Regions from separate parts of the Streptomyces sp. NPDC004051 genome, predicted to be linked through region 1. Evidence: riboswitches for the same ligand, from Rfam matches in the RefSeq annotation. Region 1 holds a riboswitch; each other region holds the start of a gene.
What was found. A riboswitch is a leader RNA that binds a small molecule or an ion and turns the genes downstream of it on or off. The one in region 1 is predicted to bind glycine.

Region 1 (4,322 bases):
GCCGCCGGCCTCGTGCACCGCCGCGCAGATCTCGGCGACGTGCTCCTCGAACACACCGTGCGTCGACGGGTACGTGATCATCAGCACCGACAGTTCGTCGCGGTACTGCTCGATCTTCGCCCGCAGGTCGGCCATGTCGACCTCGCCGTCCTCGGCGGTCTTCACGACGACGACCTTCATCCCCGCCATGACGGCGCTGGCGGCGTTGGTGCCGTGCGCGGAGGACGGGATGAGGCAGACGGTGCGCTGCTCGTCGCCGTTGGCCCGGTGGTAGCCGCGCACGGCGAGCAGCCCGGCCAGTTCGCCCTGGGAACCCGCGTTGGGCTGGAGGCTCACCTTGTCGTAGCCGGTGACCTCGGCGAGACGCTCCTCCAGTTCGTGGATGAGCGTGAGGTAGCCCTCGGCCTGCTCGGCCGGCGCGAAGGGGTGCAGCTGCCCGAACTCGGGCCAGGTGATCGGCTCCATCTCCGTGGTCGCGTTGAGCTTCATGGTGCAGGAGCCCAGCGGGATCATCCCGCGGTCCAGCGCGTAGTCGCGGTCGGCGAGCCGACGCAGGTAGCGCAGCATCGCGGTCTCGGATCGGTGCTGGTGGAAGACGGGGTGCGTCAGGTATTCGTCGGTGCGCAGCAGGGCGTCCGGCAGGGTGTCGGGCGCCGCCGCGTCCAGGGCCGCGACGTCGGAGACGCCGGCCTCGACGCCGAAGGCGCTCCACACCGCGGCGAGCCTGGCCCGTGTGGTGGTCTCGTCGCAGGCGATCGAGACGTGGTCGGCGTCGACGAGGAGCAGGTTGACGCCGTTGTCCCGCGCCGCGGCGACGATCTCGGCACCCCGCCCCGGGACCCGCACGGTCAGCGTGTCGAAGTAGGAGCCGTGGACGATCTCCACGCCGCCGGCCCGGAGCCCCTCGGCGAGGACGGTCGCGTAACGGTGGGTGCGCCACGCGATGGTCCGCAGCCCTTCGGGGCCGTGGTAGACGGCGTACATGCCTGCCATCACGGCGAGCAGCACCTGGGCGGTGCAGATGTTGCTGGTGGCCTTCTCCCGGCGGATGTGCTGCTCACGGGTCTGGAGCGCGAGCCGGTAGGCCTGGTCGCCGTCCGCGTCGACGGAGACGCCGACGAGCCGTCCGGGCAGGCTGCGCGCCATCTTCTCGTGCACGGCCATGTATCCGGCGTGCGGTCCGCCGAACCCCATGGGCACACCGAAGCGCTGGGTCGTGCCGACCGCGATGTCCGCGCCGAGTTCGCCGGGCGACGTCAGCAGCGTGAGGGCGAGCAGATCGGCGGCGACGGTGACCAGCGCGCCCAGCTCGTGCGCCCGGTCGATCACCGGCTTGATGTCACGCACGGCTCCGGAGGCGCCCGGGTACTGGATCAGCACACCGTTGATCTTGCGCTCGGCGATCTCGGCGGGGATGCCCTCGCTCAGGTCGGCGACGACAACCTCGACGCCGGTCGGCTCGGCACGGGTCTCGATCACGGCGATCGTCTGCGGCAGCGCGTCCGCGTCGACCAGGAACAGGCCGTTCTTGTTCTTGCCCATGCGCCGCGAGAGCGCCATCGCCTCGGCGGCGGCCGTGCCCTCGTCGAGCAGTGAGGCCCCGGAGGTCGGCAGGCCGGTCAGTTCGGCCACCATGGTCTGGAAGTTCAGCAGCGCCTCGAGCCGTCCCTGCGAGATCTCCGGCTGGTAGGGCGTGTAGGCCGTGTACCAGGCGGGGTTCTCCATCACGTTGCGCAGGATGACGGGCGGCGTGAAGGTCCCGTAGTACCCGAGCCCGATCATGGAGCCGAGCACCTCGTTGCGGTCGGCCAGCGACCGGAGTTCGGCCAGCACCTCGGGCTCGGTCCGGGCGCCCGGCAGGTCGAGTGCGTCGGCGTTCTTGATCACATCCGGGACCGCCGCGGCCGTCAGCTCGTCGAGCGAGCCGTAGCCCACCTGCGCGAGCATTTTGGCGCGGGCCTCGTGGTCGGGGCCGATGTGACGCTGCTCGAAGGGCGTTCCCTGTTCGAGCTCGGAGAGGGGAATGCGGTGGGCGGTCATTGTGGAGGCCTCCTGGTCTGACGACCTTCGAGGGGCACCATGACGGGTGCCCGGACGGCCTCCCCCTCTGTCATCTCGACCTGAGAGCTTCACCGGACCGCCGCAGGGCGCCCGGCTTTCACCGTCGGTGAGAGCGGGAGCCGTCGACACCCGCCCTGCTTTCCAGAGTGACCTCGTCCATGCGGTACGTGGGCCTGAGAGTTTCCGGGGAGGATTTGCTCCTTCGGCGCCCTCCGATGGTGTCCGGAGGACTCTCCCGCACGGGGTCAGCAGCCGCTGTCAGCGTACCAGCGAGGGCAACCCCCGTACCTTCGAGTGGCCGCCGGACCGATTGTGCCGTTTCGTAGTGCTGACGAATGACTGCGGATTGCGACCAGTGGAGGGCCCGTGCAGACCGACATCGATCCGCGCAACCTGATCGGCCGTAAAGCGTTCGACCGCAACGGAACCCGGATCGGCACCATCGACGAGGTCTATCTCGACGACGCCACCGGCATACCCGAGTGGGCGGCGATACGCACCGGCCTGTTCAGCAGGGACGCCTTCGTCCCCCTGGAGCCGAGCGAGCTGATAGACGGCAGCCTCCACATTCCCTTCGAACGCGCCCTGATCAAGGACGCCCCCGACTTCGGCGTGGGCCGCCACCTCTCCCCCGAGCAGGAACTCCAGCTCTACCACCACTACGGTCTGGACATCTCCGCGCCTCCCCCGCTTCCGGACCACGACTTCGGCACACTCGCCGACCGGGACGACCACCCGGCCTGAGCCCTCGGAGCCGGAAGCACGAAGCCCACGGCCCCCTCACACCTGCGAGTGCCCCGGGTCCATGCTCCCCCGGGCCGCTCCCGAGCCGTCGCTCGTCTCCGCGCCGACCCGCGGCCTCTCGCCCTCCCCGGGACTTCGGTCCACCAGTGGCAGCGGATCCGCCGGTTGCAGGGCCGGGTCGTCGGTGCGGAAGGTCTTCACCCGTCCCACCGCCGAGCCGGGCGTCTCGAACCGGACCGTGACCCGGCCCAGGCCGCTGCCCTGGACCCACCCGTGCCCGTACTCGCTGTGCCGCACATCGTGCCCGGCCGGCCAGCTCCGCCCCGCGCTCGTCCGCTGTTCTTCCTCCCTGGGCGCGGCCGACTGCTCCTCCTCGCCCGGCGACTCCTCCCCCCGGACCTCCGCCGCCTGCGCGAACAGGTCCTCCTGGGTGTAGTCCGCGAGTCCACTGACTCCCACGCCCAGCAGCCGTACCCCGCCTGTCGTGTCGACCGAGCCCAACAACCGCGCCGCCGCCTCGCGCACCACCGCCGGATCGTCCGTGGGGCCCCGCAGCGTCTCGGACCGGGTGAGCGTCGAGAAGTCGTAGCGCCGCACCTTCAGCACGATGGTCCGTCCCGCCAGCCCCGCTCCCCGCAGTCTGCTCACACAGCGGTCGGCGAGCCTCCGTACCTCCGTCCCGACCCGCACCCGGTCGTGGATGTCCACGTCGTACGTGTCCTCGACCGACACCGACTTCGTCTCCCGCTCGGCCACCACGGGCCGTTCGTCCCGTGCCAGGGCCATGGCGTACAGCGCGTGTCCGTGTGCCTTGCCGAGCAACCGCACCAGCTCGTCCTCCCCGGCCTCGGCGAGCTCTTCGACCGTGTGGATCCCGGCCCTGCGCAGGTGGTCACCGGTGGCGGGCCCCACCCCCGGCAGCGTCCGGACCGGGAGCGGCGCCAGCAGGGCCCGCTCCCTCCCCGGCTCGATGAGCACCAGTCCGTCGGGCTTCGCCTGCTCCGAGGCGATCTTCGCCAGCATCTTGGAGGCGGCGAGCCCGACGGACCCGGTGAGCCCGGTGACCGCCCGTATGTCCGCGCGCAGCCTCGCCCCGGCCAGCCGGGCCGACCGCTCGTCCCAGGCCGCCCCGCCGGCCTCCAGGTCCACGAACGCCTCGTCCAGGCTCAAGGGCTCCACCAGCGGCGACAGCTCCCGCAGCAGCCCCATCACCTGGTCGCTGATCGACCGGTAGAACGCGAAGCGCGGCACGAGGTACGCCGCGTTCGGCGCGAGCCGCCGCGCCTGGGCCATGGGCAGCGCGGAACGCACGCCGAAGAGCCGGGCCTCGTACGAGGCGGTGGCGACCACCCCGCGCGGCCCGAGCCCGCCCACGATCACGGCTTTCCCCCGCAGGCTCGGCTTGGACGCCTGCTCCACCGAGGCGTAGAAGGCGTCCATGTCGAGGTGCAGGATGGTGGGCGCGGATCTCACATCCCCGATGCTGCCCTATGCCACTGACAGTGCCGGCCACCGAC
Region 2 (4,322 bases), on a different contig from region 1:
CCGCCGGGGGCGTGCGGGTTGAGCCAGAGACCGTAGTGGTCGGGGTAGAGGGCGCGGGCCGCCTCGAGGCCGTCGACGACCTCGTACGACCGGTTCCAGCCGCTGGCGGACAGCTCCTGGGCGGAGGTCACACAGGGCGCGTAGCCGAAGCCGTCGACCTCCATGTTCGCGTACTGGGCGTCCGGGGAACCGGCCTGACCGTGCCACAGCAGCATCCAGACATGACCGGAGGAGGGGGTCGCGAGCGCACGAAGCAACGCCTCATAGGCGTCGTAACGCCCGGGGGTCACCTGGCGCAGCATGTGCTCGACCTGCCCGGCCGCCGCGGTGCCAGCGCTCACTTTGTATCGCCCCTCCGTACAACACCCTCGCCCCAGCCAATGAACCTAGCTTAAGCCGCCCGCGGCCCGGGGGCTCCGCCCGTCCGGCGGGCGCCGGCGGGCCGAGGGGCGGGCGGCCGCCCGCGGCTCCGCCGGGCGGGTCAGCCCTCGCGCTGGTAGAAGGGGCGGACGCGGTCGCGCATCCACTCGCCGACCGGGTCCTGGGCCACGTCCAGCAGAACCAGGTTGACGGGCCACTTCACCGGCCGGAGGCCCAGCGCGCGGCCCAGGGCGTCGCCGGGGAGGCTCCGCAGATCGCCCTCCCACCGGGAGAGTTCGACCCCGATGAACAGCACCGGGTCCGCGGTCTCGATCTCGGCGAGGCAGCGGCGGGCGGTGCTGACGACACCGGTCGACTCGAACTCCGCGCCCGCGGCGGCGAGGAAGTCCACCGGATCCTCCTGCCAGTCGGGCTCGAACAGCTTGACCCGGCCGCCGCCCGCCGGATCGTCCAGCGGGCCGCGTCCGGCGCGGCACAGTTCGGCCACGGCGGGCGGCGGCAGCGGGACGCCGACCACTCCGCCGGGGTTCACCGCGATCCCGGCCTGCGGCGGCAGACCCCGCGCGAACTCCACCGCGGGCGCGACGGTGAACGACATGTGGGAGCCGACGACCTGGCGGAACTGTTCCTCGGAACTGAAGACCGGGACGTACGCCTGCCCCTCGATCTCCAGGGTGGGCAGGTCCAGCGGGCCGCTGTGCGGGCCGCCGCCGTTCGGCAGCGGAACCCAGACGGGGCTCCTGCCCAGTACCTCGATGATCCGGCCGTCCGCCGCGGGGACGCCGAGGGAGGCGGAGAGCACCTCCTCCAACTCGTTGCCGGGCCATCCTCCGTGCGGATGGGGGTGAGTCTGTGCCGGGAAGTCCGCGGAGAAGCCCGCCGGGAAGTCCATCTGCCTACCGCCTGCCTGGAACCACTGCTGTGGCTGAAAAGGCTAACCGCTGCCGCTCCGCAGCCGGCAGCCCGTGCACCCGCCCGCCCGTGCACCCGCCCGCCCGTGCCACGCCCGCCCGTGCGGTCGTCAGCCCGTGAAGTCGATGCGGCGCAGCGTGTCCGCCGCGTCCCGGTCGACCAGGACCGCCGTTCCGCAGCCCGCGGGCAGGTCGCCGCGCTCCACGGACCGCAGCAGCCGGTCGACGGCGGTGCGGTGCCGCAGGAAGGCGTACCGGGAGACACCGCGGCCGCGCTCACGCTGACCGTCCAGTGCCTGCTCCGGGGGGACGGCCAGCAGCAGCAGGTGCAGCCCCGCGCCCCGGCGGCGGGCCTCGCGGGCCAGCCAGCGGCGCACCCAGGCGTGGGTACCGCAGTCGTGCACGACGACCCCCTCGCCGGTGCGCAGGGCTCGGCGCAGCCCGGCGTAGTGGTCGAGGCGGACCAGGGGCCGGTACACCGCGTACGGCAGGAGGCGCGGCATGCGGCGGTCCCAGCGGTCGCGGGTGTCCTGGGAGTCGATCCGGGTGCCGCGCACCGCGCGCCGCATCAGCGTGGACTTGCCGCTGCCGGGCAGTCCGGTGACCACGACGAGGTCGCGGGGGCCGAAGACCAGGGCGTGCGGACCGCGGCCGGCGCACGCGCGCAGGTCGCGGACGACGGGCGCCGGCCGCGCGCCGTGGGCCTCCCCGGACGAGGGGGCCTGCTGCCCGGGCGGCGCGACACCCGTCGTGGCGTACGCCGTGGTCCTGTTCACCGTGAGTCCTCCCCTGGGGCAAGTGCCGGAGCACCCTCCCCGCCGAGTGTAAAGAGACGGTAACGGCGGACGCCTCTTCATTCCGTCCGTTTCTCGATACAGACCTGTCACAGCCCTCCGTACAGACCTGAGCACCCTGTGCTCACGAGGGAAAGGTCCCCCTGCCGAAGCCTCACGATGCGTGCAATGATGAGCGCGCCAACTGCATACCGGCCGTTTGAATCCGCGCGGGAGAGTCCCTGGCACGTTTCGCCGGGGCGCCGAAGGAGCAAGTCCCTCCCTTGAATCTCTCAGGCACCGTTACCGCGCGGGCCAGGCACATCTGAAAAGCGGGCCGCCGCGCGAGTTTCCGGTGGCTCCACCCAAGGTGCAAGCCGTGACGTCCCCTGCGCGGACGGTCATGGCGAACCTCTCAGGTTCCGATGACAGATGGGGAGGAACGTCCTCGCCCTCCCCGTGCCCGGCCCCGGCCGACGGGGGACCCCATCGCCCTGGGAGACCGACCGATGAGCAGTACCGAACTCCGCCGGACAGCGCTCGACGCCCTGCATCGTTCGCTCGGCGCCACGATGACCGACTTCGCCGGCTGGGACATGCCCCTGCGCTACGGCTCCGAGCGCGACGAGCACAACGCCGTGCGCACGAAGGCGGGCCTCTTCGACCTCTCGCACATGGGCGAGATCACCGTCACCGGCCCGCAGGCGGCGCGGTTCCTGGACTACGCCCTGATCGGCAACATCGGGACCGTCAAGCCCGGCCGCGCCCGCTACACCATGATCTGCAACGAGGACGGCGGCATCCTGGACGACCTGATCGTCTACCGGCTCGGTGCGGTCGAAGCCCCCGAGTACCTGGTCGTCGCCAACGCCTCCAACGCCCAGGTGGTGCTGGACGCCCTCGTGGAGCGGTCGGCGGGCTTCGACGCCGAGGTCCGCGACGACCGCGACGCCTACGCGCTGATCGCGGTGCAGGGCCCCGAGGCCGCCGGCATCCTCAAGAGCCTGACCGATTCGGACCTGGACGGCCTGAAGTACTACGCCGGCCTGCCCGGCACGGTCGCCGGCGTCCCCGCGCTCATCGCCCGGACCGGCTACACCGGTGAGGACGGCTTCGAGCTGTTCGTCGCGCCGGAGCACGCGGTCGGGGTGTGGCAGGCGCTGACCGAGGCGGGCGAGGGCGTGGGGGTGACCCCGTGCGGGCTGGCCTGCCGGGACACGCTGCGCCTGGAGGCCGGCATGCCGCTGTACGGCAATGAGCTGAGCGCCTCGCTGACGCCGTTCGACGCCGGGTTCGGCCGGGTCGTGAAGTTCGAGAAGGAGGGCGACTTCGTGGGCCGTGCCGCCCTGACCGAGGCCGCCGCCCGCGCCGAGCGGACCCCGCCCCGCGCCCTGGTGGGCCTGGTCGCCGAGGGCCGCCGGGTCCCGCGCGCCGGGTACCCGGTGGTGGCCGGCGGCGAGGTGATCGGCGAGGTCACCTCCGGGGCGCCCGCGCCGACGCTGGGCAAGCCGATCGCGATGGCGTACGTCGACGTGGCGCACTCGGCGCCGGGTACCCCGGGCGTGGGCGTGGACATCCGCGGCAGCCACGAGCCGTACGAGGTCGTGGCGCTGCCGTTCTACCAGCGGCAGAAGTGACACCGCCGTAGGACGTGGGCCGCGTACGCGACCGCGCCGGTCGGGGCCGTGACCTCCGCCCCCCCACCCCTCCCTTCGGCTCCATCCACCCCTTTCGTCCCCTTTCTCCGCCGTCGACCCCGGCGGTCCCTCGCACACAGGAGGATCCAGATCATGAGCAACCCCCAGCAGCTGCGTTACAGCAAGGAACACGAGTGGCTGACGGCCGCCGAGGACGGCGTGTCGACGATCGGCATCACGGAGCACGCGGCCAACGCGCTCGGCGACATCGTGTTCGTCCAGCTCCCGGACGTCGGCGACACCGTGACCGCGGGCGAGACCTGCGGCGAGCTGGAGTCGACCAAGTCGGTCAGCGACCTGTACTGCCCGGTCACCGGCGAGGTCACCGAGGTCAACGAGGACGTGGTGAACGACCCGTCGCTGGTGAACTCGGCCCCCTTCGAGGGCGGCTGGCTGTTCAAGGTGCGGGTGAGCGACGAGCCGGCCGACCTGCTCTCGGCCGCCGAGTACGACGCCTTCGTCCAGGGCTGAGGAGGCCGTCACCCCATGTCGCTCCTGAACATCCCGCTGCACGAGCTCGACCCGGCCGTCGCGGCGGCGGTCGACGCCGAGCTGCACCG
Region 3 (4,322 bases), on a different contig from region 1:
CGGGGTCCTCGTCGTACTCGGCGTTGTCCTGCATGGGTCCGCCTCCGTGAACTCGCCGGGCGTTTCGCACCTTTTGGGGCATTGTGGTGTGCAGGTGTACGGTGCGGTGCTGCCGGTCGCAGGGGAGCCGGAGGTCGGCCGGATCCGCGCGCATGCGAAGGAGCCACGCCGCCGCCGGACGCAGGACCCGGCAGCCGCTGCCGCGCCCCGGCTAGCGATCGACGGTTCGCATCCCCGCCTCGTCGTACCGCTCACCCGCCGCCTCGGGCAGCTCCGCGTCGATGCGGGCCAGGTCGTCCTCGGTCAGCGCAATCCCGACCGCGGCGGCGTTCTGCTCCAGGTAGGCGCGGCGCTTGGTGCCCGGGATCGGCACCAGGTGCTCGCCCCGGGCCAGCACCCAGGCGATGGCCAACTGGGCCGGGGTCACGTCCTTCTCGGCGGCGATCTCCTTCACCTTCGCCGCCAGCCGCAGGTTCGCCTCCAGGTTGGCGTCCTGGAAGCGCGGGTTCTCCCGGCGCCAGTCGTCCGCGTCCAGCTCGTCCGGCGAGGTGAACCGCCCGGCGAGGAAACCGCGGCCGAGCGGCGAATACGGCACGAAGCCGATGCCCAGCTCCCGGCAGGCGGGCAGCACCTCGGCCTCCACGTCCCGTGACCACAGCGAGTACTCGGTCTGCACCGCGGTGACCGGGTGCACGGCGTGGGCGCGCCGGAGGGTCTCCGCACTCGCCTCGCTCAGGCCGATGTACCGCACCTTGCCCTCGGCGACCAGTTCGCCCAGCGCGCCGGCGGTCTCCTCGATGGGTACGTTCGGGTCGACCCGGTGCTGGTAGTACAGGTCGATGTGGTCGGTACCCAGCCGCTGCAGGGAACCGTGGACCGAGCTCCGGACGTGCTCGGCCGAGCCGTCCTGGGGGCCGACCGTGCTGATGTCCCCGGGTACGGCGTTGTCCATCCGGTAGTTGAACTTCGTCGCGATCACGTACTCGTCGCGATGCCCCCGGATCGCCTCGCCGATCAGTGACTCGTTGGTGAGCGGCCCGTACATCTGCGCGGTGTCGAGAAAGTTCACCCCGAGGTCCAGGGCGCGCCGGACGGTCGCGATCGCCTCCTCCCGGTCGGTGGATCCGTAGAAGGCGGACATACCCATGCACCCCAGGCCGATGGCCGATACCTGAAGGTCCCGCAGACTGCGCTTCTGCATGCCGTCTCCCAGTCTTTTCCGCACCCGCGTTCATCGGTCGGCCGACACCGAGCCGCTCATCCATTTAGCGACGGATTCCGCTCCCCGGCATCCCGTGAGAGGCGCCGGACGACACGGGCACCGCTGCCTCCAGGCACGCCGCGGCCCTCCCGGAACCTCGGTTCCGGGAGGGCCGCGGCGTCACCTCAGTGCAGGGGCTGTTCCGGGGAGCCCGTCACTGCCGCCGTCTGCCGGGCCTGACGGCGGCGGTGACGGAGCACCGTCCACGCGATGCCGAGGACGACGAACCACACCGGGGTCACCAGCAGCGCCTGCAGGGTGTCCTCCTTCTGGGTCAGCGCCCAGACGAGGAACGCGAAGAAGGCGAGTACGACGTAGCACATGACGACGCCGCCGGGCATCTTGAACGTCGACGCCTCGTGCAGGTGGGGACGGCGCCTGCGGTACACGAGGTAGCAGATCAGGATGATCGACCAGACGAACATGAACAGCAGGGCCGAGATGGTGGTCACCAGCGTGAAGGCCTCGATGATCGAGTCGCCCATGGTGACCATGACGACGCCGGGGAGCAGGAAGAGACCGGACAGGAGCAGGGCGTTGACCGGTACCTTCCGGGAGGTGAGCCTGCCGAACCGTGCCGGTGCGTCGCCTTCGTGAGCCAGGCCGTAGACCATCCGTGAGGTGGAGTAGATGCCCGAGTTCGCGGACGAGGCGGCGGAGGTCAGTACCACGAAGTTGATCACGGAGGCGGCGATGCCGAGGCCGGCCAGTGTGAACATCACGACGAAGGGGCTGCGGTCCGGGCTGATCTGGCGCCAGGGAGTGACGGAGATGATCGCGATCAGGGCGACCACGTAGAACAGCATCACGCGCACCGGGATCGAGTTGATCGCCTTGGGCAGGTTCCGCTCCGGGTTCTTGGTCTCCGCAGCGGTGGTGCCGACCAGTTCGATGCCGACGAAGGCGAAGGTCGCGATCTGGAATCCCGCGACGAACCCCATGGGACCGGTGGGGAAGAAGCCGCCGTCGTTCCAGAGGTTGGAGAAGCTCGCGGTGGTGCCCCCGGGCGCCTGGAAGCCGCCCAGCACCATGCCGAATCCGACGACGATCAGCGTCACGATGGCGATGATCTTGATCAGTGCGAACCAGAACTCGGTCTCACCGAACGCCTTCACCGTGGGCAGGTTCAGGACGATCAGCAGGACGACCGCCGCGAGCGCCGGAATCCACAGCGCGAGCCCTTCCCACCAGTACGACACGTACCCGGCGATCGCGATGACGTCGGCGACACCGGTGACGATCCAGCAGAACCAGTAGGTCCATCCCGTGAAGAAGCCGGCCCACGGTCCGAGGAGGTCCGAGGCGAAGTCGGCGAAGGACTTGTAGCGCAGGTTGGAGAGCAGCAGCTCTCCCATCGCCCGCATCACGAAGAACAGCATCGCGCCGATGATCATGTAAACGAAGATCACCGAGGGGCCGGCCAGTGAGATCGTCTTGCCCGATCCCATGAACAGGCCGGTGCCGATGGCGCCGCCGATCGCGATCAGCTGGATGTGCCGGTTGGACAACTGCCGGGAGAGGTGCTGTTCACCTGTGGGGGAGGAGGGCTGTCCGGGATCCGCCTCGGGCTTCGGGGCGGTGGTCGGGACGGCTTTGCTGCTGTTGTGCATGTGCGAACCTCGTGGATCTTCGGTGCGTGCGGGCCGGGACAGGCGTGTCCTGGAAGACGACCGCACACGTATGAGGGGAGCGAGTGGGCACAAAGAGTCGGCATGAGTGAGGGAGCGACCGGCGGGAAAAGTGCCGGGCACGCCGAACACGCCTTCAGGGAGCGTGGGCCCAGGAGGGCCGTGGGGGAGAGCCGGAGCTCAGTCGGGATGCCGGCGGGCGGCAGGCGGCCGGCGGTGGGGTAACGAGAAAGCCATCGGGGGGTCCTCAGGAGTCGGGCACGGGCAGGAACCCGCGCTGCCGAGCGGAGCCTCCCCCTCTGTCATGGAGCCTGAGAGCTTCGCCGCGGAGGTCCGCGGCTTGCACCGTGGGCGAGGCACGGGAGCGCCTGCTTTCCAGAGGTGCCTGCCCGAGCGGTAGGGGTGCCTGAGAGTTTCCGGGGAGGTGTTGCTCCTTCGGCGCCCGGGTCTGGCTGACCCGGTGCTCTCCCGCAGCGGGATGAGCGGCGATGTGAGGCTAGGCCCGCACCGGCGGCCGGTCAAGAGCTGCGAGAACGATGATCGTTTACTGCCGGGCAGGGCGGTGTTCCAGGACCGTGCCGCCTTCCCGAGGGCGCGGGCGCGGGGGCAGGCCGGCCGGTCAGCTCTGGGGTACGACCTGCACGTCGATGTCGACCCGGATGGTGGGGCCGACGGCGGCGATACCCCGCGCCAGCATCGTCTGCCAGCTCACCTGGAAGTCGTCGCGGTGCAGTTCGGCGGTGGCCCGGCAGACCGCCCGGGCCTCGCCCTGCATGCCGTTGCCGAGCCCGAGGTACTCCACGTCCAGCGTGACCGTACGGGCCACCCCGCGCAGCCACAACTCGCCGATGACGTCCCACCGGTTGCCGCCCCGGGGCACGAAGCGGTCGCTGTAGAACTCGATGGTGGGAAACCGCTCCACGGCCAGGAAGTCCGCCGACCGCAGATGGTCGTCACGCATCCTCATGTTGGTGTCGATGGATCCCGCGTCGATCACCACGTGCATCGCCGTCTGCGCCGCGTCGCCGGCGATCCGCACCACCCCGGCGAAGGAGTTGAACCGGCCGTGCACCCGGGCCATCCCGATGTGCTGTGCGGTGCAGACGATCGAGGAGTGCGCCAGATCGATCTCCCAGTCACCCGGCGCGGGCATCTCCAGCGGCTGTGCCGCCTGCAGGGTCACGTCGCCGAGCGAGGTGAGGGAGTTCTCGGTGACCGTGCACGGCACCCGGTACGGCAGGTACCCCCCGGCGGACACCGTGAGCCGGTACTCTCCCGCCGGAATCGTGGCCACGAACGATCCGAAGGGATCCGTCCCACCCTCGACCAGTGTGCGTCCCACGGTGTCGTTGATCGCGTACCGGGCGTTCGGCACCGGCTCGTCGGCCGGGCCGAGAACCCGGCAGCTCAGCACCCCGGCATCGGAGGGAGTC

Region 2: another riboswitch for glycine. It lies ahead of gcvT (glycine cleavage system aminomethyltransferase GcvT); the one in region 1 lies ahead of gcvP (aminomethyl-transferring glycine dehydrogenase).
Region 3: another riboswitch for glycine. It lies ahead of cycA (D-serine/D-alanine/glycine transporter); the one in region 1 lies ahead of gcvP (aminomethyl-transferring glycine dehydrogenase).

Annotation. Positions count from the first base shown of each region.
Region 1 is NZ_JBSGHG010000008.1:197,514-201,835, forward strand. It holds gene gcvP (aminomethyl-transferring glycine dehydrogenase) at 1-2,040, opposite strand, end outside; glycine riboswitch at 2,213-2,309, opposite strand; gene ACWEQO_RS12445 (PRC-barrel domain-containing protein) at 2,428-2,805, shown strand; partial or broken gene ACWEQO_RS12450 (DNA polymerase IV) at 2,721-4,278, opposite strand.
Region 2 is NZ_JBSGHG010000009.1:2,864-7,185, reverse strand. It holds gene ACWEQO_RS12535 (enhanced serine sensitivity protein SseB C-terminal domain-containing protein) at 1-341, opposite strand, end outside; gene ACWEQO_RS12530 (enhanced serine sensitivity protein SseB) at 482-1,273, opposite strand; gene ACWEQO_RS12525 (AAA family ATPase) at 1,403-2,068, opposite strand; glycine riboswitch at 2,287-2,384, shown strand; glycine riboswitch at 2,385-2,507, shown strand; gene gcvT (glycine cleavage system aminomethyltransferase GcvT) at 2,575-3,702, shown strand; gene gcvH (glycine cleavage system protein GcvH) at 3,856-4,233, shown strand; gene glyA (serine hydroxymethyltransferase) at 4,249-4,322, shown strand, end outside.
Region 3 is NZ_JBSGHG010000010.1:181,079-185,400, forward strand. It holds gene ACWEQO_RS14195 (hypothetical protein) at 1-34, opposite strand, end outside; gene ACWEQO_RS14200 (aldo/keto reductase) at 212-1,201, opposite strand; gene cycA (D-serine/D-alanine/glycine transporter) at 1,387-2,871, opposite strand; glycine riboswitch at 3,182-3,273, opposite strand; glycine riboswitch at 3,274-3,370, opposite strand; gene ACWEQO_RS14210 (YceI family protein) at 3,509-4,322, opposite strand, start outside.